DNA from 3 places in the Bacillus sp. TCT6 genome. Region 1 is predicted to be linked to each of the others. Evidence: riboswitches for the same ligand, from Rfam matches in the RefSeq annotation. Region 1 holds a riboswitch; each other region holds the start of a gene.
What was found. A riboswitch is a leader RNA that binds a small molecule or an ion and turns the genes downstream of it on or off. The one in region 1 is predicted to bind S-adenosylmethionine.

Region 1 (5,469 bases):
AGATGGCGATGATTATATTTTCATTCTTTCTATTCCCTTCTCAAATAAAAGTGAACTTTCATTAAATCAAAAAGGTGATGAACTTATTATTCGAGCCGGTTCTGTTAAACGGAACATCACGTTACCCAAAACATTAACACACCTTTCTATTCAAGGAGCAAAATTTGAAGAAGATGTACTAAATATTCGCTTTGGAGGTGTAGTACATGCATGAGGAATTACTACGAAGGGTAATTCGTACAAAAGTAAAAGTCGGGATGCATATATTAGAAGAGCTACCTAATCCAATCCAGCAATCAGCTAAGCAAATATTAAATATTTTACAAGAGGAACTAGCTGCTTATCCGAAAGAACGAGAGCATCATGATGTTAATTTAAAAAATATCATAATTGAATAACTATCTCTGTATAGAGGGCCTTTTTTAGGCTTTCTATACTTTATTGGAGTGATGTAAGTTGATGAAAAAGCATTCCACTACTATACTCTGGATCATTCCCTTATTATTTTTCATTCATAACCTTGAAGAAGCTTTCCAAATGCCACAATATCTTGCTAATCAATTTTCAATCCGTATTATAACTAGCCAACAATTCTTCATTGCCATTTCCGTATTAACAATCTTTGTATTACTTATCGTCTTTCTATATCAACTTAACTTCTTGTCTTCTATATGCTGGATTATTTTTATACAAGGGGCCATCTTCTTTAACTCTGTTCAACATATTATTTTGTTTTTCATTTATCGCTCCTATAACCCCGGCGTAATATCAGCATTTTTCATTACTCTCTTTTCTATTTTCTTTTTTTTATCAAAAAAACACTTAATTCATCAAAAGCAATTCGTAATTACACTCCTTTTCAGCTTATTTTCTTATCCCATTATAATTTGGATTACCTTACTGTTCGCTATCTACTTTCATTCATAAAAAAAGACCAGGAAAACTCCTGGTCCATTACTCTACTTAACAAACATTGGATTCTACGTTATACAAAATTGGAAGGTACAGAATTAGGGTTCGTTTGTTAAGTAGATTATATGTTGAACGAACTAACAGCGGAGGGGTTCCTTCTGTTAGTCCATTAAACCCAATCATTATTTTACGATTTTTTCAAGCTCCTCAAGTGAAAGGTCAACTGAAATTGAACCATCATTTGTTTCTTTCTTAATTGCATCTGTTACTTCTTTTGAATGATATAATTCAATTACTTTTTTCAGTGTTGGATCATCTTTATCTTTCGTACGAGCTGCGAAAATATTAATATAAGGCTTCGCATTTTCATTCTTTGGATCTTCTAAGAAAATAGGATCCTTCGCTGGATCTAATCCAGCTTGACCAGCAACACCGTTATTAATAACTGAAGCTGCTACATCTTTTAATACACGAGGTGTTTGCTGTGCGATAACCGGCGTGATTTTTAATTTCTTCGGATTTTCAGCAATGCCGCTTGGATCTCCAAATAAGCCAAAATCTTTTTTAAGCTTTAATAATCCAGCTGCATCAAGAAGTTTTAATGCACGTGCTTGGTTCGTTGGATCGTTTGGAATTGCAATTTCTGAACCATCTGGGATTTCATTTGCTTTCTTATATTTTTCAGAGTATAAACCCATTGGTGCAATTTGCGTTGTACCAACAGCTGTAATATCTAACTTATGCTCTTTTTTAAATTGCTCTAGGAAAGCAATATGCTGGAATGAGTTTAATTCAATATCTCCATCAGCTAACGCTTTATTTGGCGTTGTGTAATCAGAGAACTCAATCAGTTTAACTTTAATCCCTTCTTTTTCAGCTTTTTTCTTCAAAATTTCCCAAGCGTCTCCATCCGTTCCAGTTACACCGACGCGAACTACTTTTTCTTTCGCTCCTGCACCCGTGTCTCCACTTGAGCAGCCGCTTAATGCTGAGATTCCTACAATCGCTGATAATGCAAATGCTAAAATTTTCTTCATTTTCTTTTCCTCTCTTCCTTTTTATGATCTGCGTAACAAGACTTTCGCAAAGTAGTTTCCTAAATTTTGAGCTATCTGTACGAGAATAATAAGTAAAACAACCGTTACGAACATAACCGATGTATCAAAACGTTGATAACCATATGTCATTGCCAAGTCACCAAGACCGCCACCACCGACAAGCCCAGCAACTGCAGAAAATTCAATTAAACCAACTGTCATAAACGTGACACCTAAGATTAATGGTGCTAACGCTTCTGGTACAAGGATTTCAAAAACGATTCTAATTGGCGAGGCGCCCATTGCTTGCGCTGCTTCAATTACTCCTTTCGGAACGGAAACAAGATTTGTTTCAACCATTCTAGCAATACCAATTGATGCGACTAACGTCATCGGGAAAATTGCCGCTGCTGTTCCAATCGTCGTTCCAATAACGCTTCTTGTTAGTGGGCTTAAAGCTACTAAAAAGATAATGAATGGTACCGGACGAATTGTATTAATTATGATGTTAAGAATAGAAAAGACCCATTTATTTTCTAAAAAGTTTCCTTTTCTCGTTACATATAAAAGTAAACCTAGAGGTATACCCAGAATTGTAGCGAATATAAGTGTTACAATTACCATTAAGAGGGTATCTCCCGTCGCATCTAGTATGCGCGGCCAAAATATACTCCAATCAACTCGCATGAGCTTCTACCTCCTTCAGCTGCACTTGCAGTCTTAGATGTTGTAATGCTTTTTGAATTTCCCTCTGCTCACCTTGCAATTCTACAAGCAGATTTCCAAATAGCACATTTTGAAGTTCAATAATATTTCCGTACAGTACATTTACATCAACGTTATAGTTTTTTGCGATATATGATAGTACCGGCTGTCCTGTCTCCTCACCAGTAAATGTTAGACGATAAATTTGACCACCATTTTGAATTTTCGCTAGAACACTTTCTGGTAAATGATCATTAATAACAGAACGTACAAAGTTTTGAGTCGTCTTTGTTTTTGGTTGCGTGAAAACATCAAACAGTTTTCCTTCTTCAATAACTTTTCCCTTCTCCATTACAGCTACACGGTGACAAATTTCTTTCACAACATGCATTTCATGTGTAATAAGAAGAATTGTTAAATTGTATTCTCGATTTACTTTCTTTAATAAGTTTAGAATTTCTGTCGTCGTTTCTGGATCTAAGGCTGATGTTGCCTCATCACATATAAGAATATCTGGCGATGTCGCAAGTGCTCTAGCAATACCAACACGCTGCTTTTGTCCCCCTGATAGCTGTTCTGGATAATAGTTTGCTTTATCTTCTAACCCTACAAACCTCAGCAGTTCATTCACTCGTTCCTTTATCTCGTTCTTTGGCAATTTCGCTAACTTTAATGGATAAGCAATATTCCCAAACACTGTTCTTGAATTAAATAAATTAAAGCTTTGAAAAATCATTCCGATTCTTTGTCTTAGTTTGCGTAATTCTTTCGTCGATAATGATGTAATATCTTTATCATCTATTGAAATCGTTCCTGCCGTCGGTCTCTCTAACATATTTACTAAGCGTAATAATGTACTCTTTCCAGCTCCACTAAAACCGATAATGCCAAAAATTTCGCCTTTCTCAACTGATAATGTTACATCCTCCACCGCATGAACAAATTGCCCAGCTGATTCATACACTTTACTTACATTGTTAAAAGAAATCATTTTTCCCCCTCCTATATGCTGTAAAAACTTAAAGTAGAGCTTTCGAGGTAAAATAAAAAGTGCCCTCCTTCTTATCAACCATAAAGATAAGAAGGAGAGCACTTATATGTACTCGTTCACATCTTCTCATCTTCCAAGCCTTTATATGGCTTGCTGGAGTTAGCACGGTATTAAAAAACCCGTTGCTGAGGTATCGTAGGGCCAGTCCCTCCACCTCTCTGGATAAGAATGTATCGATTTAATTGTCGTTTAATTAATTCTCATTATAGAACTCAGAATAATAAGAGTCAATACATTTTTCAGAAAAATATTAATTATTCCTTTATTAAAATTTTCAGATGAATATTCATCTGAAAAATAGTAACTTTCAAGGTTATTTAAAATTCTTCTTCCTCATATTTTTAAACAGGAGAATCCTCTCTACAAATTGAATAAATTTATTTGAATATGAAACTCGGAGGAAGATAAATATATGAAAACAGCTCTTTTACTCGTCGATATTCAAAACGATTATTTTCCAAATGGAAAGATGGAATTGCGTAATCCAGTAGAAGCAAGCGAATATACTAATCAGTTATTACAACACTTTAGAACAAACAGCGAACCTATTTTTCATATCCAACACGTAGCTATAAAAGATGACGCTACTTTTTTCCTACCTAATACAGAAGGTGTACATATTCATGAAAGCGTACGTCCACTTAGAGAAGAAACAGTTATAGTCAAACATTATCCAAATAGCTTCCGAGAAACTAATCTTCTAGAGCAATTAAAACGTTTAAATATTGAACATGTCGTTGTATGCGGGATGATGACTCATATGTGTATCGATGCAACAGTAAGGGCTGCATTCGATTTTGGCTTTCAATGTACCGTTATACATGACGCTTGTGCTACAAAAGACCTTTCTTTTAAGAACGCTACTATACCAGCTGTTTATATTCACAATACAATTTTAGCTAGTTTAAATGGCGTATATGCAAATGTAATAAGCACGCAAGAATTTTTAGCTACATAAAAAAACACTCCTTTCAGTGAGCAAAACTGAAAGGAGTGTTCCTTGTCGAACCATAGATTTTCTTTCAAATTGTATTATACAGGAAATTCTCAAAATGAATACTAAAAATATGACTAATAAGTCAACTTTTCTCATCATTTTATTTCTGTTCACATGTTTATCACGCTATTAATAGGTTTTAGCTCATTCCCTTCGAACGATGGTAATATATAGGATTTCAATTTTAAAAGGAGCTCTTCACATTCTGTGAAGAGCTCCTCTACTATTTCTTATAAAGTTTCAGAAGTAGTTTTTGCTTGCATGTGAAGTGCTAAGTAATCAGGTCCACCAGCTTTAGAGTCTGTACCAGACATGTTAAAGCCACCGAATGGTTGGTAACCTACGATTGCACCAGTACATCCACGGTTGAAGTATAAGTTACCAACGTGGAAGTCTTCGCGTGCTTTTTCAATATGGTCACGGTTGTTAGTAATAACAGCACCTGTTAAACCGTATTCCGTATTGTTTGCAATTGCAAGTGCATGATCGAAGTCTTTCGCTTTACAGAATGCTACTACTGGTCCGAAGATTTCTTCTTTCATTAAGCGAGCATCTTCTGCAACGTCAGCAACGATTGTTGGTTGGATGAACCAGCCTTTAGAATCGTCTCCTTCGCCACCTGCTAAGATTCTACCTTCTTCTTTACCAATTGCAACATAGCTCATTACTTTATCAAATGCAGCTTGGTCATTAACAGGACCCATGTTTGTACCTAATACTGCTGGGTTAGCAACTGTTAATTCTTTCGTTAATTCAACAGCACGATT
Region 2 (5,469 bases), 1.1 Mb from region 1:
AATTCAGTTATTTGTTCATTAATCGCTGACATCATCATCGACATTGCGAAAAGCTGCTGACTTACTGAATCATGCAACTCCCTTGCTAAGCGATGCCTTTCTTGAGAAATCGCTTCTTGTCTCATCTCTTCATTCCAATGAGCTCGTTCATTCGTTACTTTTTGAAAGAGTCCAGCTTGCTCCTCTAATCGACGAGCCAGAACGATTACTTTTCGTTCCACTTCATGAAATTCATCATCCGCAGTAAACGAAACATCACTCGGAAAATTCCCTCGCTCTACTTCAAATAGAAAAGTATTTAATCCTTGTATACGCTGCTCTATATAGTAACCGATTGCATATCCTACAATTCCCCCGATAAGTAAACTTGTAGTCATAATAAACAAGCCAATTGGAACAGAAGCGATGGATTCCTTCCATAATAAATCATACACTTGTTGCTCGCTTTTCCATACATATACAATTGTACAAATGAGTGCGATACTAACAGAGGACAACATAGAATAACGAATATACATCCACGAAATATTTTTTTGTTTCTTCATTATACTTTCCTCACTTCCGTGTCGCCTACGACAAGCGAAGAAATAATTTTAATACGACGAGGAGCCTCTTTATACTGCTCTGTTCTAAATGTAACATTGCGGTTAAACCCTGTCTCTTCATGACCTGGCAAGAGCACACGGCCGACAATAACAGAGTGATTTAAAGAAAGTTCAATATCATATGGCACATATAAACGAATATTACCAACAACACCTCGAATAACAATTACTGTTTCTCCTTCTGGAATCATAGCAGTTGTTAAATCTATTTCCACATCACAAGCACCATATTGAACATTAATATCCTCAAGTTCATAAATATGATCCATCATTCGTACATTGCCTACAAACATATTTTTCAAATATGGTTCTGTACGATATATTTGCTTCTCTTCGTCTATAATCCCTTTTTCTTTAATTTCAACCTTCATTGCTTTTTGCTGATGTCCTTGTTGAATCAATTGATAACCAATTAAAGCTAAACAAGCAAATACGACAAGAACAAATGCCGCTGATGAAAATAAGAAAAATAAAAATACGATACCACCAACAAATAAAAATACATTCCCCCGTACATAACGATTCTTTTTACGATAATGCCTTCCAAACATAAGCATAATAAATGCAAAAATGAGACCACCTGGTTCAAAATGTCCAAGTATCATATCAAGAAAAAGACCGAACCCAAATATGATGAGGAGCATCCCCATTAATTGTGTCTTTGAAAAATGTTTCTTCACTTCAGCTCCCCCCCTTCTTGTCACATATACATAGAAGAAAAGGCATTGCTTTCCAACACCTTTTCTCCTATCACTATATCATAAGCCTGTTTTATAATATACTACTATTATTTTGTTAACTCTTTCGTTAACGATACATCATTCTTTTCTTTCATTTCACGCTCAAGTTTTGCAATTTTCATATCAAATGTGTCACGCTCATACCCTTCATTCATACGAGTTTCTAAGTCACGAATGTGATCTTCAATTTCTTCAAATCGTAAGAATGGATTATTTTCATCCATTTTATGCATCGCAGTATTCATCCGACGATTTGCATGTGCCATATTTTCACGTGCCATTAGTTCCATACGCTTTGCGTGCATTTCTTTTAATTTATTTTTCATTTCAGAAAGACGACGCTCTAACTCATCAATTTGCTCTACAACACCTGCATACATTTCTTCTAATCGAGTTACTTGCCCTTCATAATAAGCTACCTCTTCTAACGCACGTTCGTGCAATTGTAATTCGCCTGCTTCTTGAGCAATGATAGCTTGCTTTGATCTTTTATTAACGAAATAACGTGCTTGCTCAAGCTCACGAGCGAAGTTAGATTTTAATGTTTTATGACGCTCAATTAACTTCTCAATTTTTGTTATTTCACGCTCACTATCACGTAAATATTGGTTTAACATCGCAATTGGATTTTTTCTTTCCTTCTCATCTAACACGTTATGAAAATCAGCTAAAATTGCATCGCGTACACGTCCGAATAAAGATTGTTTCATTATAAATCTTCCTCTCTTCTACTTTAATTATAATTTGATTTATTGTTTTAGTTTTTCATTAATTTGTTCCACTCATCTTCAAAGTTGCTATATGGTTTAGAACTTTCTGGAGCAGATTCAACAACTACATCTTTTTCTTTTTTCCACTCACGGTATCCGTAGTATAAAACCACTAAAGCAGCGATACCGATTAATGCTGGTGAATGAGAAAGTGCAATGGATAAACCGATTAAACCAACAATACCCCAAGCTAACTTTCCAAAAAATGATTTAGCTCGCACAAATGATTTATAGCTCCAATATACAACTCCTGCTCCGATTGCGAATCCTACAATACCAGCAAGACTACCAAGAGCAATTAAAGCCAAAATACCGGCTGCGATAAACGCTAGAAATTGTTTCATCTTGTGCTTGCCTCCCTTCGATTTGATACTCTTATCTTAACTATTTTTTCATCTTTCCATAACGAGCTTAAGAACCGTTTTTAACTCAGACTTAAGACCGAGTCATATTCAGCCCTTTACGCAAAAAAACGTGCAGAGTCTATTCTCTGCACGTTTTTTAATTACTAACGTTCATATTAGATTAAGCTGTTTTATGATACTTTTTTTTCTCAGCTACTTTCGAAAACCTTGGAAACCCAATTAAAATAGAAACAATCCCACATACTCCAACTAAAATTGGATAAAATGCATATGGTAACAATTCAACCGGAGATAACGCTGCAAATCCTGCTGCCGTTAACATTTGGGCACCGTACGGGATCAACCCTTGCACACAACATGAGAAAAGATCTAATACACTCGCTGATTTACGAGGATCTATTTCATATTGATCCGCAATATTTTTTGCAAGCGGGCCTGTAAAAATAATCGAAATCGTATTATTTGCTGTACACATATTCGTCATACTCACTAAACCAGCAATACCAAATTCCGCTCCTTTTTTCGAACGAATATTACGTGTTAATACATTCATTAAATATTGAATACCACCATTATATTGGATTAATTCAACCATACCGCCAATTAATATAGCAAGTAATACTAACTCCATCATACCGCCCATTCCAGTCGTTACACTTTTAAAGAAACTTTCTAACGTGTAACTTCCATCTATAAGACCGATAACACCAGATAGTACAGTTCCACCAGTTAATACGATAAGTACATTCCAGCCAAGTAGAGCTGTAATAAGTACTCCTGCGTACGGTAAAATCTTTATCCAATCAAAGCTATGCGCTTTAACCTGCGTATCACTTCCTGAAGTAACTATTACTAATAGTACAATTGTAATAATAGCCGCTGGTAATACAATTAAAAAGTTCGTTTTAAACTTATCTTTCATTTCTGTTCCTTGTGAACGAACAGCTGCGATTGTTGTATCTGAAATAAATGATAAATTATCACCAAACATCGCTCCGCCAACAACAGTAGCCATCGTAAGCGCAATTGAGATATCAGTTTGACCACTAATACCTACAGCAATTGGTGCTAACGCTGCAATTGTTCCCATTGAAGTCCCCATAGCTAATGAAATAAATGCACCAATAACAAAGATTCCAGCTACGATAAATCCTGGCGGTAAAATAGTTAACGCTAAATTAACAGTTGAGTCTACCCCGCCCATTCCTTTAGCAGTCTCAGAAAATGCACCAGCAAGCACAAAAATTAATACCATAATCATAATATCTGGATTTCCTGCACCTTTAGCGAACCGCTCTACTTTCACATTAAAACTTTCTTTACGATTCATCACTAAAGCAACTCCTACAGCAATTGAAATCGCTACAAGTATCGGCAATTTATAGAAATCACCTGTAATAATTCCAGAACCAATAAATAGCGCCAAAAATATCCCAAGTGGTAATAAAGCTAAACCATTTCCTCTCGTTTCTTTCAAAGTACCATCTCTCCCTAGTTTCAACCTTTTTCTAATGAATAACAAAAGACCTCTTCCGATGAGAAGAGGTCTTATACATCTATAAGAAACACTCTTCTCATCTTTCAAGCACACGCTTGCTGGATTTGGCACAGCACTCTGAAATCGAGTCCGCTGCCGAGGCATCGTAGGGCCAGTCCCTCCGCCTCTCTTTATAAGAAGGTTTCATATTTATTTTTTAATAATAATTTCTTCCCTAACTTTACTCGCTTACAAAACAAAAGTCAATTATTTTTTGTATAGATTTTTTTGGTAATTATACAAAAATTTGAATACAACAATCATTTTAACTTTTCTATTTCTTCTTCCAATATTGAAATCCAATAAAATTCACTATTTTTTATTGCTGCTAATATCCATTTCGTAGTGTACCAAGCTAACTCATACTCTTCCTTCGTGACATCGCCACTTTTATAAGCATCCTCTAGCTCTTCTTCATCTAATATATACACCTTACCGCTGGGTAATAATACTACATCTAAATATAAATCATCAAAATACGGTAAACCACGATCGTCTATTTCATATTCTTTCGTCACATCAATATAATATTGCACTAAATTGTGCCTATCATCTAACATAGCTGTAATCGCAAAGTTCTTTCCATTAATGAAATATTGAACCCACGTATACCCATCACTTGCAATACAAATTTCTTTACCATCATATTCTTTACAACTAGGCTCTCTCACTTTTTTTATATCCAGTATTCCGAGCATTCCCTCTTCCACTTGCTTAACCGTATAACTCTTTTCTATTAGTCTCTTCCACGAAGCACCGTCACCATATTTACGTTTCATTATGTCTGCTCCTCTTCTATATACAGAAAAGCTCCCACATATTATGTGAGAGCTTGTTCATATTATAATTAAGCAGCTTGACCCTTTTCAGAAATCTCTTTTAAATAAGCTTGTCCTTTTTCAGCGTCATATTGACCTTCCCACTTAGACATAACTACAGCTGCTAAAGAGTTTCCTACAACGTTAACTGCTGTACGAGCCATATCTAAAATACGGTCAATACCAGCAATGAACGCTAAACCTTCAGGTGGAATACCTACTGTACCAAGTGTCGCTAATAATACAACGAATGATACGCCCGGTACACCTGCGATACCTTTTGATGTAACCATTAATACAAGTAATAATGTAATTTGTTGTGTAATAGATAAATCAATACCGTACATTTGCGCCAAGAAAATCGCCGCAATTGCTTGATATAAAGTTGATCCATCTAAGTTAAATGAATAACCTGTCGGAATAACGAAAGATGTAATTGCTTTCGGACAACCGAATTTCTCCATCTTCTCCATGATTTTCGGTAAAACTGTTTCTGAGCTTGCTGTAGAATACGCTAAGATCAGCTCGTCTTTTAAAATCTTAAAGAATTGGAAAATGTTAATTCCAAATATTTTCGCTGTAAGTCCTAAGACAACTACGACGAAGAAGATCATTGCTCCATATACGACAATTA
Region 3 (5,469 bases), 1.1 Mb from region 1:
GAAACGCGTGTGAACATTGTTCCGCGCGTTTTTTGTCTATCTAAAAGCGTGCTGCAATGAATAGAAGATTGGGGTTATGAGTTTTAGAGGAAATAAGGGAGGAATTTAAATGTATTTACACGGCACAAGCCGAATTAATGGGCAAGGACACTTAGAAATTGGAGGGTGCGATACGACGCAGCTAGCAAAGCAATACGGAACACCACTTTATGTATATGATGAAGAGTCTATTCGAGGAAAATGCCGAGCGTTTCATCGTGCTTTTAAAGAAAGTGGTTTCTCTTATCAAGTAGCATATGCAAGCAAGGCGTTCTTGTGCATGGAGATGTGCCGAGTAGCTCGTGAAGAGAATATGTCATTAGACGTTGTTTCTGGGGGAGAATTATATACTGCGCTCCAAGCAGGATTTCCAGCATCACGTATTCATTTTCATGGAAATAATAAAACAGAAGAAGAGATAGTGATGGCTCTTCAGGCGAATATTGGTTGTTTTGTCGTAGATAATTTCTTTGAATTAGAAATTTTACACGATTTAGCGATGCAACATGGAAAATTTGTGAACATATTAATTCGTGTAACGCCTGGAGTAGAGGCGCACACACATGAATATATTACAACAGGCCAAGATGATTCGAAATTTGGATTTGGCGTTTCAAACGGTCAAGCGATGCAGGCAATTGGATTTGCTTTACAAAAATCAAATTATAATGTGCTAGGGATTCATTCACATATCGGATCGCAAATATTTGAAACAGCTGGTTTTGTTCGAGCAATTGAAGTTCTTCGCCAATTTTTAGAAGAAGTGAGAGAGCAAACAAACTATGTAGTAAAAGTGTTAAATGTAGGCGGGGGATTTGGAATACGCTACACAGAGTCGGATACACCATTAACTCTTGAGACATATGTGCGAGCTGTAACAAGTGCAGTGAGAGAACAATTTACTGTATGTGAATATCCATTGCCAGAAATATGGATTGAACCAGGCCGTAGCATTGTAGGTGATGCTGGGACAACAATTTATACAGTTGGATCTGTGAAAGATATTCCTGGTATTCGGAAATATGTATCAGTCGATGGTGGAATGACAGATAATTTAAGACCTGCTTTATATAGTGCGCGTTATGAAGCAATGTTAGCGAATCGAGGGAATGATGAGAATGAGGAACTCGTTTCGATTGCTGGGAAATGCTGTGAGAGTGGAGATATGTTGATTTGGGATATTCATTTACCAAAAGTCGCTTCTGCTGATTTACTAGCAGTTTCCTGTACAGGAGCCTACGGGTATTCGATGGCGAATAATTACAATCGGATTCGAAGACCAGCCGTGGTCTTTGCAAAAGGCGGAACATCGCAAGTAGTTGTGGAACGCGAAACATATGAAAATATTATTGGGAACGATCGCATACGTATTAAAGAGCTTGTCTAAATAGAAAAGGAGTTGTTCGGATGGGCAATTCCTTTTTTGTAAAATAAAATAATTAAAATATATCGGAAAACTAGGATTGAAAAAAATCAGAATTGTGATAAAATACAAATACAAAGCTTATCAAGAGAAGCGGAGGGAACTGGCCCGAAGAAGCTCGGCAACCTGCTTATAGAAAGCAAGGTGCTAAATCCAGCAAAATGGAATCCATTTTGAAAGATAAGGTAAAATATATTACCGAACAGTCTTTTCGAAATGGGAAAGATTTTTTTTATGAATAAAAAGGGGGGCTGTTCGCGTGAGTGTACGGGAACATTTTGATGAAGTATCCGAGAAGATTGAAGCGATGCTTGCTGATATGAAATATGGTTCAATTACAATTGTTGTGCAAGATGGAAAAGTAATTCAGTTAGAGAAAAGTGAAAAAGTACGTTTAAAGTGAAAAGCGCTGACTAGAAAAACTAGAGGCGGTTTTAACCTATTTTCATTAGGTTAAAACCGTCTTTTTGCTTTTACAGGGGGAAAAAACATGTTGACGTATGAAACGTGGGAAGAAAATGTTGTTTCATTTTCGGAAGAAGATGAAACAAAAGGCGCGTTATCAGTATTAAATTGGGCTTATGAAGAGTATAAAGATGAAATCGTCTATGCATGTAGCTTTGGGGTGGAAGGTATGGTATTGCTGCACCTTATAAACCAAGTAAATCCATCTGCTAAAGTTGTATTTTTAGATACAAATGTTCATTTTCAAGAAACGTATGAATTAATTCAAAGAGTGAGGGAACGATTTCCTTCATTGAATATTATAGAAAAACAGCCAGAACTTACACTTGATGAACAGGCGAAGTTGCATGGTGAAAAACTGTGGGAGAGCAATCCGAATCTTTGTTGTAAGATTAGAAAAATTTTACCTTTAGAAAAATCATTAGTCGTGGAAAAAGCATGGATATCGGGCTTAAGAAGGGAACAATCAGAAACACGTAAGCATACAAAGTTTATAAATCAAGATCATCGTTTTCAATCTATTAAAGTTTGTCCACTCATTCATTGGACGTGGAAAGAAGTTTGGCGATATGTATACAAACATAGCTTGCCGTATAACCCGTTGCATGATGTTGGCTATCCAAGTATTGGGTGTGAGAAATGTACTTTACCTGTAGGGGATGGTGGCGATTCAAGAGATGGTAGATGGGCTGGGAAAATGAAAACCGAATGTGGTCTTCATTATCAATAAGATGAATCTTGAAATAAAGCTAAGAGGGGATATAGAAAATGAGCACAGTAAACGAATTAGTAAACCGTATAGATGAGACATATGAGGTATCACAAATTGAAAAAGAAATTAAATTAGACAATATTGCTTTAAGTGATTTAGAACTATTGGCGACAGGTGGATATAGCCCGCTTACTGGTTTTTTAGGGAAGGAAGATTATGATTCAGTCGTAGAAACGCTTCGTTTAGCAAATGGTAGTGTGTGGAGTATACCGATTACATTACCGGTAACAGAAGAAGTCGCAGAAAGCCTGAAGACTGGAGAGGAAGTAAAGCTTGTCAACAATGGAAATATATATGGTGTTATTCAAATAGAAGATATTTTCGTACCAGATAAAGAAAAAGAAGCGTTACTTGTATATAAAACAACGGATGAGGTTCATCCAGGAGTGAAAAAGTTATATGAACGGCCAAACGTTTACGTTGGAGGAACTATTATTCTAACAAAACGCTTTGAAAATAATCAATTTCCTTCTTATCGTTTAGACCCAATTGAAACGAGAGAAGAATTTAAAAAACGTGGGTGGAAAACAGTAGTCGGATTTCAAACGAGAAACCCGGTACATCGTGCCCATGAGTATATTCAAAAATCTGCTCTTGAAATTGTAGATGGTCTCTTTTTAAATCCACTCGTTGGAGAAACGAAATCGGATGATATTCCTGCTGATGTAAGAATGGAAAGCTATGAAGTACTCCTTCAAAACTATTATCCGAAAAATCGTGTCTTTTTAAGTGTATTTCCTGCTGCAATGCGTTACGCAGGACCAAGGGAAGCTATATTTCATGCGTTAGTAAGAAAGAATTTTGGATGTACACACTTTATTGTAGGGCGTGATCATGCCGGAGTAGGAGATTATTACGGAACATACGAAGCGCAAGAAATCTTCACGAATTTTACGATAGAAGAGTTAGGCATTACACCACTATTCTTTGAACATAGTTTTTACTGCACGAAATGTGAAGCGATGGCTTCAACGAAAACATGTCCGCACGGAAAAGAAGATCATGTTATTTTATCGGGTACGAAAGTAAGAGAATTATTAAGAAACGGTGAGATTCCGCCAAGTACATTTAGTCGTAAAGAAGTAGTAGAAGTGCTAATTAAAGGTTTAAAAAAAGAAGTAGTAACAGAATAGGGAGAGAACGAGATGGATACGAATATTACTTGGCATATAGCTTCGGTTTCAAAAGATGATAGAAGAGTGAAGAATGGACATCACAGTTTTGTAATTTGGTTTACTGGTTTATCAGCTTCGGGTAAATCTACAGTAGCGAATGCGGTTGCTCGTAAACTATTTGAAAAGAATATTGGAAATTATGTGTTAGATGGGGATAATATTCGCCACGGTTTAAATAAAGACTTAGGTTTTTCTGAAAGTGATCGTATGGAGAATATAAGGCGTATTGGCGAAGTGGCGAAGCTATTTGTAGATCAAGGAACAGTTGTCCTTACAGCATTTATTTCACCATTTCGAGTAGATCGCAAACAAGTTAGGGATCTATTAGCGGCAGATGAGTTTATAGAAGTGTTTGTAAAATGTCCAATTGAAGAGTGTGAAAAACGTGATCCAAAAGGGTTATACAAAAAAGCGAGACAAGGTGATATTAAAGATTTTACAGGTATTGATTCACCGTATGAGGAACCAGATCGAGCGGAATTAATTGTAGAAACGCACAAGTATTCTATTGAAGAATGTGCAGAACAAATCGTGAAGTACTTACAAGAGCGTAGTTTTGTCCCGTTGTTTGCTGGGAAGTAAAACGCCCACCTCAAAATTCGGCTGGAGCAGGCTGTAAATGCCCGATTGGTGAGGGTTGATTAAAGTTTCACTTTATATAGGGGGATTTAAAAATGAGTTATGAAAAAGTATGGGCTAATAATGAAAAATTAAATCAGACTGAGAAAAATAAATTAGCAAAAGATGGTTTGGAAATTTTTAATGATATTCCTTACTATGCGGAAAATGGATTCGAATCTATTCCGAAAGAAGAGTGGGACGCATTTAAATGGGCAGGATTGTATTTGCAAAGACCGAAAGAAGCTGGCTATTTTATGATGCGTGTAAATATTCCTTCAGGGATTATTACAAATGCGCAGGCGGAAGTGCTTGCTTCTATCGCTGAGGATTATGGACGTGATGTAATAGATATTACGACAAGACAGGCGATTCAGTTTCACTGGTTAGAAATTCAGCAAATGCCAGATATTTTTAAAAGATTAGCAAGAGTTGGGTTATCTTCAGCAGGGGCGTGTGGTGATATAACACGTAATATTACAGGTAATCCACTTGCAGGAATTGATGCGAATGAACTGTTTGATACAACGCATATTGTGAAGGAGGTATATGACTATTTCCAACATAATGAAGAGTTTTCTAACTTACCACGTAAATTTAAAATGTCTATTAGTTCTAACGTTTATAACTCGGCAAACGCAGAGATTAACTGTGTTGCATTTACACCTGCTACGAAAGAAATAGATGGTGAGAAAAAAGTTGGTTTTCATATAAAAGTAGGCGGTGGATTATCAGCCCGTCCATATTTAGCTGATGAATTAGATGTGTTCGTTTTACCAGAAGAAGTGAAGGCGATAGCAATTGGGATTGCTACTATATTCCGTGATTTTGGATATCGCGAGAAACGTCATTTAGCTCGTTTGAAATTTCTTGTTGCAGACTGGGGAGCAGAGAAATTTAAAGAGAAACTAATAGAGTATACAGGACCATTGCAAAGTAAAGGAGAAAGTGCACTTAAAGGATGGAATGCAGGCTAT

Region 2: it holds a riboswitch for S-adenosylmethionine, as region 1 does, so the genes downstream of both, AC0ONG_RS05865 (Na+/H+ antiporter NhaC family protein) here and AC0ONG_RS00325 (methionine ABC transporter ATP-binding protein) in region 1, are expected to answer to the same signal.
Region 3: it holds a riboswitch for S-adenosylmethionine, as region 1 does, so the genes downstream of both, AC0ONG_RS05795 (YezD family protein) here and AC0ONG_RS00325 (methionine ABC transporter ATP-binding protein) in region 1, are expected to answer to the same signal.

What each region holds. Positions count from the first base shown of each region.
Region 1 is NZ_JBVYHX010000001.1:76,669-82,137, reverse strand. Features, by position in the region: gene AC0ONG_RS00350 (ArsA family ATPase) at 1-214, shown strand, start outside; gene AC0ONG_RS00345 (DUF3926 domain-containing protein) at 207-398, shown strand; gene AC0ONG_RS00340 (HXXEE domain-containing protein) at 460-927, shown strand; gene AC0ONG_RS00335 (MetQ/NlpA family ABC transporter substrate-binding protein) at 1,095-1,949, opposite strand; gene AC0ONG_RS00330 (methionine ABC transporter permease) at 1,971-2,636, opposite strand; gene AC0ONG_RS00325 (methionine ABC transporter ATP-binding protein) at 2,626-3,645, opposite strand; SAM riboswitch class I at 3,769-3,874, opposite strand; partial or broken gene AC0ONG_RS00320 (cysteine hydrolase family protein) at 4,118-4,683, shown strand; gene pruA (L-glutamate gamma-semialdehyde dehydrogenase) at 4,933-5,469, opposite strand, start outside.
Region 2 is NZ_JBVYHX010000001.1:1,151,834-1,157,302, reverse strand. Features, by position in the region: gene AC0ONG_RS05885 (sensor histidine kinase) at 1-545, opposite strand, end outside; gene liaF (cell wall-active antibiotics response protein LiaF) at 545-1,285, opposite strand; gene AC0ONG_RS05875 (PspA/IM30 family protein) at 1,393-2,055, opposite strand; gene AC0ONG_RS05870 (lmo0954 family membrane protein) at 2,103-2,459, opposite strand; gene AC0ONG_RS05865 (Na+/H+ antiporter NhaC family protein) at 2,641-3,957, opposite strand; SAM riboswitch class I at 4,052-4,157, opposite strand; gene AC0ONG_RS05860 (ribonuclease FAU-1 family protein) at 4,278-4,796, opposite strand; gene gltP (glutamate/aspartate:proton symporter GltP) at 4,865-5,469, opposite strand, start outside.
Region 3 is NZ_JBVYHX010000001.1:1,138,742-1,144,210, forward strand. Features, by position in the region: gene lysA (diaminopimelate decarboxylase) at 110-1,426, shown strand; SAM riboswitch class I at 1,541-1,649, shown strand; gene AC0ONG_RS05795 (YezD family protein) at 1,722-1,865, shown strand; gene AC0ONG_RS05800 (phosphoadenylyl-sulfate reductase) at 1,953-2,657, shown strand; gene sat (sulfate adenylyltransferase) at 2,696-3,832, shown strand; gene cysC (adenylyl-sulfate kinase) at 3,845-4,456, shown strand; gene AC0ONG_RS05815 (nitrite/sulfite reductase) at 4,549-5,469, shown strand, end outside.